4 regions of the Actinoplanes sp. NPDC051861 genome follow, and region 1 is predicted to be linked to each of the others. Evidence: riboswitches for the same ligand, from Rfam matches in the RefSeq annotation. Region 1 holds a riboswitch; each other region holds the start of a gene.
The links. Region 1 has a riboswitch for cyclic di-AMP ahead of AB0M02_RS42615 (hypothetical protein). Riboswitches for the same ligand answer to the same signal wherever they lie in the genome.
Positions count from the first base shown of each region.

Region 2: another riboswitch for cyclic di-AMP. It lies ahead of AB0M02_RS06995 (transglycosylase family protein); the one in region 1 lies ahead of AB0M02_RS42615 (hypothetical protein).
Region 3: another riboswitch for cyclic di-AMP. It lies ahead of AB0M02_RS16255 (NlpC/P60 family protein); the one in region 1 lies ahead of AB0M02_RS42615 (hypothetical protein).
Region 4: another riboswitch for cyclic di-AMP. It lies ahead of AB0M02_RS25605 (transglycosylase family protein); the one in region 1 lies ahead of AB0M02_RS42615 (hypothetical protein).

Region 1 is NZ_JBFAYE010000029.1:58,352-61,552, reverse strand. It holds gene AB0M02_RS42620 (ABC transporter ATP-binding protein) at 1-570, shown strand, start outside; gene AB0M02_RS42615 (hypothetical protein) at 590-1,627, opposite strand; cyclic di-AMP (ydaO/yuaA leader) riboswitch at 1,626-1,762, opposite strand; cyclic di-AMP (ydaO/yuaA leader) riboswitch at 1,971-2,104, shown strand; gene AB0M02_RS42610 (hypothetical protein) at 2,109-3,140, shown strand.
Region 2 is NZ_JBFAYE010000002.1:89,855-93,055, reverse strand. It holds gene AB0M02_RS07005 (class I SAM-dependent methyltransferase) at 1-344, shown strand, start outside; gene AB0M02_RS07000 (saccharopine dehydrogenase NADP-binding domain-containing protein) at 325-1,551, opposite strand; cyclic di-AMP (ydaO/yuaA leader) riboswitch at 1,743-1,915, shown strand; gene AB0M02_RS06995 (transglycosylase family protein) at 1,916-2,461, shown strand; gene AB0M02_RS06990 (TetR/AcrR family transcriptional regulator) at 2,510-3,169, opposite strand.
Region 3 is NZ_JBFAYE010000004.1:448,209-451,409, reverse strand. It holds gene AB0M02_RS16260 (MurT ligase domain-containing protein) at 1-957, opposite strand, end outside; cyclic di-AMP (ydaO/yuaA leader) riboswitch at 1,339-1,518, shown strand; gene AB0M02_RS16255 (NlpC/P60 family protein) at 1,561-2,349, shown strand.
Region 4 is NZ_JBFAYE010000010.1:135,701-138,901, forward strand. It holds gene menC (o-succinylbenzoate synthase) at 1-697, shown strand, start outside; cyclic di-AMP (ydaO/yuaA leader) riboswitch at 941-1,125, shown strand; gene AB0M02_RS25605 (transglycosylase family protein) at 1,171-1,683, shown strand; gene AB0M02_RS25610 (aminoglycoside phosphotransferase family protein) at 2,016-2,978, opposite strand; gene AB0M02_RS25615 (alpha/beta hydrolase) at 2,971-3,201, opposite strand, start outside.

The sequences.
Region 1 (3,201 bases):
CTGATCGGCAGCAACGGCTCCGGGAAGTCGACGCTGCTGCGCGCCGTCGCCGGCCTGCTGCCGGTGGCCAAGGGCAAGATCTACGCCTCCGGCCAGCCGTCCCTGCTCGGCGTGAACGCCGCCCTGATGAACGAGCTGCCCGGCGAGCGCAACGTCGAGCTGGGCTGCCTGGCGATGGGCATGTCGCCGCAGGAGGTCAAGGAGAAGAAGGACGGGATCATCGACTTCTCCGGCATCAACGAGCGGGGCGACTTCTCCTCGCTGCCGATGCGGACGTACTCGTCCGGCATGGCCGCCCGGCTCCGCTTCTCCATCGCCGCCGCCAAGCAGCACGACGTCCTGCTCATCGACGAGGCCCTGGCCACCGGAGACGCCAAGTTCCGCCGCCGCAGCGAGGCGCGGGTGCGCGAGCTGCGCGCCGAGGCGGGCACGGTGTTCCTGGTCAGCCACAGCGAGCAGTCGATCCGCGACACCTGCGACCGGGCCATCTGGCTGGAGTCCGGGCTGATCCGGGCGGACGGGCCCACCGACGAGGTGATGCGGGAGTACGAGGCCTACATGCGTAAGTAGGCCCCGCACCCCCGCCGCGTCAGTCGACCGAGAGATGCACGTGGTTGGTGTGGTCGCTGGACGGATCGCCACCCGCCCCGCTGTACGACTTCCAGCCACTGCTCGGCAGCCAGATCCGCCGATACCAGATGACGTAGAGCACGCTCAGCTCGTCGGCGTTGTTGATGAAGTAGTTCGCCAGGTTGTTGCCGTACGTCTTGTCCGCGCCGGTGGCGTCACCGCCGAACGTGCCCTTCTCGGCCGAGAAGTCACAGGCGCGGCCCTTCGGATGCTCACCGCTGTTCTGCTCGCGGAAGCAACGCGTGAAGCGGGTGAACCCGTCCGACTGCGCCTGCTTCAGCGCGTGCAGGGTGCGCGGCGTGAGGCAGCCACTCGTGGTCGGGTCCGACTCGGTGCACCCGTTGCCGGAGCCGCTGGGCGCCGGGTCGGCCGAGGCGCTGCCGCCGCCGTCGCTCGACGAGCTGGCGTCCTGGCCCTGGTTCGCCTTCTTCAGCGCGGTCTCGGCCTGCGCCTTGCGCTTGGCCATCACGTTGACCTGCTTCTGCTGGTCGCGGATGGTGGCCTCGATCGCGAGCTTGGCGCGCTGCTGCTTCTCGCGGGTGGTCTTCAGATCGGCGATCGCCGCGTTCTGCTGCGCCGCCACGGTTGCCAGCGTCTCGGCGCGGTCCATGAAGCTGTCGGCCGAGCTGGCGGTGACGAGTGCGGACATCGCGCCGAGCCGGCCCGAGGTGTAGGCCTGCTGAGCGATCTCGTCCAGGACGTCCTGCTGCGGACCGATCTGCGAGTCGAGACGCTTGAGCTCGGCGGTCAGCGCCGCCTGCTGCTCCTTGGACTTCTTGAGAGCCGCCTTGGCCTTGATGAAACCGCTGGAGGCGTCCTCGAGTTGTTCGATGAGGGACTTGGAACCACCCTCGCCGTCGTCGCCGGAGTCGCCCGGCGCGGCGAGGAGACGGGGGGCCGCGGTGGCCGGCGACGTGGTGACGGCCAGCCCGCACACGGCGACGAGCAGCGCCATCACCGCTGCTAATCGCCGCGCAGTCTGATCCTGCACAGGCATTTCCTTCCGTCGGCCGCCGACCGAGTTAGCTGACGGGTTCGGGACGAAGGAAATCCCTACCGCAAACGCGGATTCACCCCGGAGGAAAAGGTGGTTCCCCGGCTCGCCGCAAGGGCGATTAGGCGGCGGTCCCCGGGTGGGAACCGGCTCCGACCATACCCACTACATCGACAGATCGACAGTTCTCGTACGCACCGCGATTGGCCAGATACGGCACGTGACGCGATTACGGAAAGTCGTTGCCTCGTAACACTTTTCGCAGCTCAGCGGGACCTGATGCTCGGCGATATCTCGGGTAAACTCCAGTCCGGTCCTGCCAGGACGGCACCGCCCCCGAGTTGCCGGCAGGCCGCCGCCCAATCGTCGAAAGGCGAGCCGGGGAACCAGGTCACTGGGGTGTATCCGCAGTTTGCGGTAGGGATTGCTTCCGTCCCGAACCCGTCAGCTAACTCGGTCGGCGGTGACAAGGAAGGAACTGTTGATGACCGCTAGTCCCCGCCGGTGGCTGAATCTTGCCCTGGCGCCGCTCGTGGCCACCGCGCTCTTTGTGGCCCCGGCCACAACGGCCACCGCGGCGCCGGGTGGTAATTCGCCGACCGCCGAGGAGGAGGGCGACGCCGATCTGTCGACCGTGATGGAGGCGACCAACAGGCGCTTCGTCAACGCGAAGGCAGCCGTCTCCACATCACGGAAGAACCAGCAGAAGTTCACCGCCGACATCAAGGCCGCGGAGATCCGGCGCGACGCGCTGGTCCCCGAGGTGAACTCGATCGCCGCCCAGCAGTATCAGACCGGCAACCTGAGTGCCATCGGCTTCCTGCTGAACGCCGACTCGTCGAACGACTTCATGAGCAAGGCGATCTCCCTGGAGGAGATCAACAAGCTCCACGACGAGAAGCTGCACGAGCTGAACACGGCGATCAAGGAGATCAGCGACAAGAAGGCCGCTCTCGACGCCGAGCTCAAGAACGAGCAGCAGCAGCTGACCGTCCTGCAGAAGCAGAAGAAGGCCGCTGAGAACCAGCTCGACCTGGTCGGCGGCGGCACCGGCATCAACAAGACCATCACCAAGGGCCTCGTCGACGCCACGTCCAAGACCGCGGCGCCGGCACCGCGCAACTCCAGCGGCGGCTTCTCGTCCGAGGGCTGCACGGAGAAGGACGAGACCACCAGCGGCTGTGTGACCAAGCGCACGCTGCACATGTACAAGGAAGTCCGGAAAGCCGGCTTCAAGCGCTTCGTCGGGTGCCACCGCAACGGCGGTCCCTTCGAGCACCCCAAGGGCCGGGCCTGTGACTGGTCCCTGCAGAAGAGCGGGTTCTCGTCGGCGCACAACGACGACATGATGCGGTACGGCAACGACCTGACCGCGTTCCTGGTGCGTAACGCCGACCGCCTCGGCATCTACTACGTCATCTGGTACAAGCAGATCTGGTTCCCCGCCACCGGCGAGTGGCACTCGTACTCGGGTGCCAGCGACCACACCGACCACGTGCACGTCTCGATGCTCTAGCGGACCTCAGCAAAACGCTCGGCCGGGATTCCCGGCCGAGCGTTTTGCGTTAGCGGCCCTG
Region 2 (3,201 bases), on a different contig from region 1:
TTACCGTACGGGTGGAAGCGTTCGCAAAAGTGAAGGATCTACCGCCGGCCGATCTCGTCTACGCCGGATACTCCCTGCCCTTCACCGGCCCCCCGTCCTTCTCGGCCCTGTGGACGCTCTTGCGGTCGACGCTGCGCCCCGGCGGCCGGCTGGCCGTGAACCTGTTCGGGGTCCACGACTCCTGGGCCGGCCGTCCGGAAATGACATTCCTCGACGCCGCCGGGGCACGATCGCTGGTGGACGGCCTCGACATCGAGTACTGGGACGAGGAGGACGCGCCGGGCATGGCCTACAGCGGGCCCAAGCACTGGCACGTCTTCTCGATCATTGCTTGCTTGCGGTGATCTCCATCCCGGCCGTGCGGAGGCGGTCGACCAGCGCGTTGCCGATTCCGGTCGCCGGGGTCAGCACGCCGCCGCCGGACGACGGCAGCCGGTCCCGGTCCAGCGCGAGGGCCAGAGCTGATTCGCCGAGCATGACGGCCGTCGCCGCGTACCCTGGATCGCCCTTCGCCCGGAAGCGGGCCGTGTAGCGCGAGCCGTCCGTCGTGGTGGTGAAGATGTCCATGGTGAAGTGGCCGTTCTGCTGCGTCTGCTCGCTCGGGCCGGTGCCCGGCTTCGGCAGGAAGCGATCCAGCACGAACCGGGACGGCGGCACCGCGAGCCCGACAAACAGGCTGTTCAGGCCAGCTTTGATCACGCGGGCGCGCATCGGTGAGCTGACGCGCATGACCTCGCGATAGCGGAACTGGCGGCCATACGCCCAGTTCAGGAGCGCGTTGCTGCGCCGGACCACGCGCGTGTTGTAGGACGCCATCACGAACGGCGCGAGATGACCGCGCAGACCGGGATCCACTTCGGAGGCGGGCATGGCGAGCATGTCCGGCTGGCGGCCCAGGTCCGGCTCCGCTTTGCGGTCCGGGCTGAGGGAGTACGCGCTCGCGCCGATCGCCCGCAATCGCCGGTCCTTCTTCATGACGTCGACCTGGTAGCGCATCGAGTCGATCGTGCCGCCGCTCACACCACCGCGTAGGTGTGTCACCACCAGCGTGGTGTCGGTCAGTTCGCCCGCGTTGTCCGCACGCACCCGCTCGTGCAGGACGAAAACTCCGATGTCGGACGGGATGGAGTCGAAGCCGCAGGAGTGGACGATCCGCGCGCCGGTGCGTTTCGCCGTCTCGTGGTTGTCGTCGATGCTGTCGCGTGCGAACAGGACCTCGCCGGTCAGGTCCACATAATCGGTGCCCGCTTCGGCGCAGACACGGGCCAGGATCCGGCCGTACTTCGCATAGGGACCCGCGGTGGTGATGACGACGCGCGTGCTTCCGGCCATCGTGGCCAGCGCCTCCGCGTCCGTGGCGTCCGCGACGACGATCGGCCACTCGACACCGAGACGGGCGCGGACCGACTCCAGTTTCTCCGGTGAGCGTCCGGCGAGTGCGATCCGGGTGCCGGCCGGTGCGTTCGTGGCCAGGTGCCGTGCCGTCAGGACACCCACGAAGCCGGTGGCACCGTAGACGATCACGTCGAACTCGCGTGCTGGATCGCTCATGGGTGCCGATTGTGCACTGTCGCTGAAAAATTCGCACCGCCGCGACGCGCCGCAAGAAATCTGCTGATTAAGTCACACAAAAGAAGATCAAAGCGGCTAATTTGGGTGAACAAGGTCACCGGCCCCGCTTGCAGGCATGGCCAGCCTGGTCGGGTGGTGGCTACCGTCGGCAGTCCGCAATCGCGGATTCCGTGGCCGGAACGCCGAGTCCTGCCGCCGACCACGGATCAAGACACAAAGGCATGGAGCGGGGGACCCAAGAGTTCCTCGGCGCTACGGCGCCTCGGGGTGAAGCCGCATCGCGCGGCCGGGCACCTCTGCCCGAACCCGACAGCTGACCTCGCAGGCGTGGAGGACAAAAGTCATGGTTCACATCAAAAAGCGGGTTCGTCGTGCCCTGGGCGTGTTTGCTGTCGGGCTGGCTTTCGTCGTAGTCGGGCCCACACCCGCCGCTTCCGCCGCGTCCAACGTGAATTGGGACGCCATCGCACGATGCGAGTCCGGTGGACGTTGGAGCATCAACACCGGCAACGGGTACTACGGCGGCCTGCAGTTCAGCCGCGGGACGTGGCGCTCCTACGGCGGCACGAAGTACGCGAGAACCGCCAACCTGGCCAGTAAGGCCGAACAGATCTCCATCGCCGAGCGGGTGCTGCGGCGCCAAGGGCTCGGTGCGTGGCCGCATTGTGGGCGGCGTAACGCGTACAAGCCGCAGAGCCAGCCGGCGCGGGCTGCGGCGACCAGCACCACGGCGTCTGCGCGTACCCATGTGGTCCGGCCCGGGGACACGTTGGCGAGCATCGCGGCTCGTTATGGGGTGTCGGGTGGGTGGCGTGCTCTTTACCAGGCCAATGACGGTGTTCTGAAGAGCCCGCATCTGCTGTACGCCGGTCAGCGCCTGGCCGTCTGACGGGTTTCGCTCTCGTTCGGGCGGCGGCGTCGTGCCGCCGCCCGTTCATCACTCGCCCAGCAGGCCGGCCAGGACACGCGACACGGTGTCCTCGAAGCTCGGTGCCGGCACGAGCGAACCGCGGCTCAGCGCCGCCGTCAGGTGGGCGTGCCGCCCCGCCGCGATCACGTGGGCCAGGTAGGCGCCCTGCCTCTGACGAGCAGCGGAGCCACCGTTGAGCTCGTTCAGGGCGAGCGCGGCGGTGAGCGTGGTCATCACGGCGTACGTCTCCAGCTTGCGCCCCACGCTCGCCGGATGTTCGGCGAGAACCGCGAGCACGTGTTCCAGCAGGTCGGTGCCGTGCGGGCCGAGTGCCGAGCGGGTGAGCACCAGTTCCGGCAGCCAGCCGTGCCGCAGCATCAGCTCGCGTGCCTGCCGGCACACCTCCAGCAGCCCCGGCAGCCACGGACCACCCGGCGGCGGCAGCTGATACCCGGCGGCCACCTCGTCGATCATCAGGTCGAGCAGGTCGTCGCGGCTGTCGACGTAGCGATAGAGCGACGCGGCTCCGGTGCCCAGCTCAGCGGCGACACGCCGCATCGAGACCGCGGCCAACCCCTCGCGATCCGCCAGCGCGATCGCCGCGGCCGTCACCTCGGCCCGGGACCGCTCTGCGGGCCGGCCCACTCCCGCGCGCCGTTCCCGAAGCCATACCGGCACCGCCTCCATGCGCCCACCCTATCGTTCCGATACAGTGTTCG
Region 3 (3,201 bases), on a different contig from region 1:
CAGCAGCGTAGGGGCCTGATCGGCCATGTCGAACGCCTCCAGCCAACTGGCCGGGTTCTTGGCGAGAAGCAGCCGGATGTTGCGGCCGTCGCGGTCCACCTGGGCGTAACGCCCTGCGATGGATGTCACCTGGGAGAGGCGCGGAAGTGCCTCGATCGGGCGAACCCCGAACTCGGCGGCGACGGCGAGCGCGGTCGCCGCGTTGCCGATGTTGACCCGGCCGGGCAGCTGGAGCTTCACCAGGTGCCAGTCGCCGCGCGGATCGATCACGCCCTCGTCCTCGACCGTCCAGTGCGGCCGGGGGCGGCGCAGCGGGCAGCCGGTGCACCACCAGTCGCCGTTGGCCCGCTCGATCGCGTGCCCGCTCTCCGGGCAGACGAACGAGTCGTCCAGCCAGCGCTGGCCGGCGCTGAACCAGGTGACCTGCTGAGCGGCGCTCGCGGCCCAGACCACCATCGGGTCGTCGGCGTTGGCGACCACCCGGATGTCGGGGTGGCCGGCGAGCGCGACCTTCCACAGCTGCGCCATCATCGCCACCTCCTTCGCCCGGTCGAGCTGGTCGCGGGAGAGGTTGAGCAGCGCCACCACGCGCGGGTTGGTGGAGTCGATCACCTGGGCCAGGTAGTGCTCGTCCACCTCCAGGACCGCGAACGGGGTGTGACCCTCTTTCGCCAGGGCCGAGGTGTGCCCGGTCGGCATGTTCGCACCGAAGGAGTTGGTCGCGACCCGTCCGAGGTAGCCGACCGCGGCCGCGGTGAGCCGGGTGGTGGTGGTCTTGCCGTTGGTGCCGGAGACCAGCGCCACGGCCCGGCCGGACGAGAGGTGCGCCAGCAGGTCAGGGTCGATCTTGAGGCCGATCCAGCCGCCGATCACCGAGCCGTCGCCGCGCCCGGCGGCCCTGGAGAGCGCTGCCGCGGTCTTGGACACCGAGGTCGCGACCTTGGCGATGAGTGGCATCTTCCCGTCCGTCACGCCAGCGAGGGTACCGGACGCAAAGGTTACGTCGCGTTGCCAGACCATCAAGATCACGTGCGTAGCGTGTTTTCCCCGCTCCGGCCACTTCGGACGCGACGGCGAGTTATTTATGTGTTCTGGTTCACCCGTAACCTTGGACGTTGCGTAGTTGCTCGGTAGCGCCTGGTCACGGCATTTGTCTCGTGGAGGTAACAAACTGGACAGCGCCCAGCGTGCCAACTACTTAGCGTGATCCCGAGCACGCTGACGATCTAGGCCGCGTTCAGGTACCAAGGTTGAGCCGGCGGCAATCCGCTCGCCGGTCGCACCGGACCGGTTCACGCCGAGCCCTGCCCCGTTCCGGACGGTGCGACCACACAGTGTTTCGCAAGAAAGACAAGGCATTCGGGGGCGGGGACGGGGGACCCATTCGCGGTCCGTCCCGCGCCACGGCATCTCGCGTGGCGCACCAGGGGTGACCTTGGGGTGAAGCCGCTCCGGCGGCCGGGCAACCTTCCCGCCCGAACCCGACAGCTAACCTCGCAGGCGTGCCGGAGGGATCTCTCTACCGTGGGCGAACACAGTTCGCGCCGGGGCCGCCGCAGCATGTCTGTCGGCACCGGCACTGTCGCACTCTCCCTGGGCCTCTGCCTCTGCGCCGGACAGCTGATGACGGCCACGGCCGCCGCAGCCGCCGGCACCACCCCGGTCGCCGCTGTCACCACTGAAGCCGCTGCCGTGAAGGTCACGCCCAAGCTGTCCAATACGGTCAGCACCCGGAGCCTGAAGTGGGGCTCCACCCTCAAGGTCACCGCGAAGGTCATCGACCCGCGGACCGGCCAGATCGCCAAGGGCACGGTCCGCCTCCAGGGCTGGAGCAACGGCGCCTGGCGGACCTGGGACACCGACACCGTCCGGAACGCGAACGGTACGGTCACCCTGACCGCCAAGCCGCTGGTCAACACGTGGACCCGGACCGTCTTCACCGGCTCCGGCTTCAACCAGGTGATCACCAGCAAGACCAAGGTGAACGTCAAGGCCAGCGGCGCGAAGATCCTCGCCGAGGCCAAGAAGCACAAGGGCGCGCTGTACAAGTACGGTGCGGCGGGCCCCAAGCGCTTCGACTGCTCCGGCTTCACCAAGTACGTCTACAAGAAGGCGGCGGGCAAGTCCCTGCCGCACAAGGCGAACTCGCAGCAGAGCAAGGGCAAGGCGGTCGCCAAGAGCAACAAGAAGGTCGGCGACCTGATCGTCTTCCGCAACGGGTCCTACGGCTACCACGCCGGCATCTACGCGGGCAACGGCTACATCTACGACTCGCCGCACAGCGGTGCCCGGGTCGGCAAGCACAAGATCTGGAGCAAGAACTACGTGGTCCGCCGCCTCGTCGCGTAGTGGACCGCAGTAAGTAAGGTGCGCGGTGTGGTGGCATCGCAACAGCCTTAATAAGTAAGGCATACGCCTGTGGGGTGTGATTCCGGTTCGGGTCACGCCCCACAGGCGTTTTTCACGTCCGGCACGCGGTGGGTCACCCTCTAATTCTTTCTACGCTACGTGCACGACGGCCGGCAGAAGCGACTACGCGTACCGCCCCCACACCGCGAGCCCATCACCGGTCCCGCCCCCTGCCGCGCCCGCCGGGCAGACCCGCCGGCTCACCCTCACCCCGCGATGTGTGGACTTCGCCCCCGCTCCGCACCCGAACTCCACACGCGTTCCTTGCGTGTGAACTTCCTCCCCGCTCCGCACCCGAACTCCACACGCGATCCTGGTTGGACTGTCTACTGCCGCGGGTGGCGTGTGCCACTTTGGCCGGCCGCCTTCTCTCCCGGACCCTGATTTCTCTCCCGGACCCCTGATTTCCTCCCCGGCGGGCAGCCGCTTTCGTCCACCGGAGGGCACCACTTTCCTCCACCGGGGTGCTCCACTTTCCTCCACGGCGGGGGGTCGGAGGGGGGTCGGGGGCGTGGGAGGGTCGGAAATGGGGGAGTTTTCCCACCTGGTGTGCCCGATGTCGGAAACCGGACCAGGTCGATCATGGTCTGCGGCTCCATTCCGCTCCACCGCCTGTGAACTGGGGTTTCGTCCGCGAAAACGGCTCGCGAGCCGACGCTTTCGGGTTGCAGGTGGAGGGAAGTGGAGTAAAGTGGTGCGCAGTGGCAGGACCGAGGAACTCAACCGAAGCCTGCCGGCCCGAGTTGACAGGCGGACCGACTTCCCCGCGAAGGAGCCGGTGCCGCGGCAAGG
Region 4 (3,201 bases), on a different contig from region 1:
GATCGAGCCGGCGATCGACGATTTGCTGGAGCAGGTGGACGCTCGGGTCAGCGAGGGGTACAAACGGGTCAAACTCAAGATCGCCCCGGGTTGGGACGTCGAGCCGGTCCGTGCCGTTCGGGCCGCCTTCCCCGCCGTGACGCTGCACGTGGACGCCAACGGCATCTACGACATTTCGGAAAAATCGGTCTTTGGGGTGCTTGATCGGCTTGGGCTGACGATGATCGAGCAGCCGTTCGCTCCCCGAGAGCTGGTGGCCCACGCGACCCTGCAGGCTCGCCTGGAAACCCCGCTCTGCCTGGACGAGTCGATCGAGGACATCGGCGATCTGCGGACGGCGCTGCACCTCGGGGCCGGCCGCGTCATCAACATCAAGGTGTCCCGGATGGGCGGCCTCACCCACGCGGTCCGCGCCCACGATCTCGCCCGCGACGCGGGTGTGCCTGTCTGGTGCGGGGGCATGCACGAGTTCGGCGTCGGCCGCGCGGCGAACGTCGCGCTGAGCTCCCTCCCCGGCTTCACGCTGCCCTCCGACGTGTCCGGTTCTGACAAGTACTACGCCCGCGACATCACGACCCGTCCGATCGTCTGCACCGACGGCTTCGTCGCGGTCCCGACGACTGCCGGCCTCGGCTGGGAGCCCGATGTGGACTTCCTGTCCGAACACGTCACCGATCAGGTATCCATCGTCACCTGATCCGCCTTTTTCCGGCCGTCCGTTCATCCCCTCCCAGGTCACGCCTTCCGTGACGACACCCGGTTGACCCCTTTTCCGGAATGCCCGCCATTCCAGGGCGCGAACAAGATCAAATCGGGCAAATACCGTGAAGAACGTCACTATCACGGGTGTAAAACTTGGCTTTCCGCGCCGTGACGTGGTTACCGTCGGCCGGTCCCGCGTTGGCGGGCACTGTGGACGGTCCGCCGAGTCCTGCCGCCGTCCACAGACTCGAATCTCAGGCAGGAGCGGGGGACCCAGGTAATCCGGCGCGTCACGCGAACGCGCCTCGGGGTGAAGCCGCAGAGCATTTTCGACCTGGCCCTCGCCACGGTCGAGGAGCTCCTGAAGACGGCCGGGCCACTCTGTCCGAACCCGACAGCTCACCTCGTAGGCGTGGAGGATCTCCCATGTCTCGATTCGGTAGACGAACGCGCCTTGCCCTCGGTCTGGTGACCGCGGGTGTGACCGGAGCCGGCATCCTGCTCGGCCCCGCCACCCCGGCGTCAGCGGCCCGGCAGGTCAACTGGGACGTGCTCGCCAAGTGCGAGTCCGGCGGCAGATGGCACATCAACACCGGAAACGGGTACTACGGCGGCCTGCAGTTCAGCCGCGGCACGTGGAAGGCGAACGGCGGCGGCAAATACGCGCCGACCGCCGACCGGGCCACCAAGGGCGAGCAGATCAAAATCGCCGAGAAACTGTACGCGAAGCGCGGCCTCAAACCATGGCCCGTGTGCGGCAGGAAGGCCGGGGTCTACAAGAAGGCCACCAAGGCCAAGAAGAAGGTCGCCGTCAAAGCGGTCGGCGGAAAGACCTACGTGATCCGGTCGGGTGACACACTCGCCTCGATCGCCCGGAAGTTCAAGGTCGCGGGCGGCTGGCGCACCCTCTACCGGCTGAACAAGTCCACCCTCGACAGCCCCAGCCTGATCTTCCCGGGTCAGCGCATCCGCCTGCGCTGACCGCACCACCCGATCGCCGGCGCTCCCACCGGCCCGCACTCAGGCCGGTTCGCGGCGCTGGGCACCGGTCTGAGCGCCGGCCGGTTCGACCGCACGACGACGCCGGCCTCCGGAATGGATGCCGGGGTCACGACGCCATGCCCGCCGATGACGCCGGGCATGGCGTCACCAGCAGAGCGCTCCCTGGCACGCGCCGCCCGGCACCCAGCGGGCGGTATTCGACACGCAGCGGGCGGCGCGCGGCACTCAGCGGGCGGTATTCGACACGCAGCGGGCGGCGCGCGGCACTCAGCGGGCGGCACCCAGCGGGCGGCGGGCGGCGCGGGGTTCGGTTACAGGTATCCCGTGAGGTAGGTGAGTGACGCAGCCAGATCGGCGCTCTCGCCGTGTGGGCGGTGCAGCTCGTCGGCGTAGATGGCGATGTCGGCCAGGACCCACCACAGCCGGAAGAAGGCCAGACCGTCGCCGGAGATCTCGCGGCCGGTAAGTGACGTGTAGTGGCCGAGGACGGCGTCGTCGTCGCCGGCCGGCTGGAGGCCGAGCATCGACGCGAAGCCGCCGGTGAGCATCCAGAGGTCGCGTTCGGGTGGTGCGATCCGGGCGGTGTCCCAGTCGATCAGCAGCGGGCCGCCGGCGGTGCGCAGAAGGTTCCCGGGGTGGGGCTCGCCGTGCGTGAGGACCCAGTCGCCCCGGTCGCGAACGTGCGCCGCGAGCGTGTCGAATTCGGCCAGCCACCCGTGGATCCGGTCGGCGTGGCCGGCCAGGACACGCCGCGCGGGCTCGGCGTAGGGACCGGTGCTCCACACCTCACCCGTGTCCCGCAGAACTTCGTTGAGGCGGTCCCGCCCGGGGAGCCGCAGGTCCAGGTGCGGCGCCGGTGCGGTGGTGACGCCGTGCAGGGCGGCGAGCAGCTCGATGGTCCGGTGCCGATCGTCGGGCGCGTGCGGGACGAAATCGCCGGCGGTGCCTTCGGTGAAGGGAAAGACGCTTATTGCGTACGTTGGAAAGAGCCGCCGCAGAATCTCCCCGCCGGACCCGCGCACGGGGGCGAGGACGAAGTCGAGCCCGGATTCGCGCAGCGTGACCGCCGTCAGCAGGGAGCGGCGCAGATCGTCGAGGGAACCGGGACTGTCCGCCTTGACGAACCACCTCGCACCGCCGCTGTCGCGCACCGACCAGCAGTGACTGCCCGCGCCGACCGGCAGGAAGTCGACGCTCGTGGCCTCGATGTCCCAGCCGGCGCGCAGCGTCGCGATCAGATCGGATTCGGTCAGGTCGGGAGGCGGTTCACGCATGCTCGTGAAGCCAGTCGAGTGCCGGTACGGCCTGGCCCGCCAGCACCGAGACGTGGCCCTCGCCCGGGATGATCCGCAGCTCGGCGTCGCGGATCTGACCGGCCAGCCAGATGCTGTGCGAACTCGGCACCACCAGGTCGTCGGCACCGTGCACCAGCAGGACCGGCGCGGCGATCGTCGCCGGGTCGAAACCCCACGGGCCGGCGTTGGCCAGGTCGTCGTC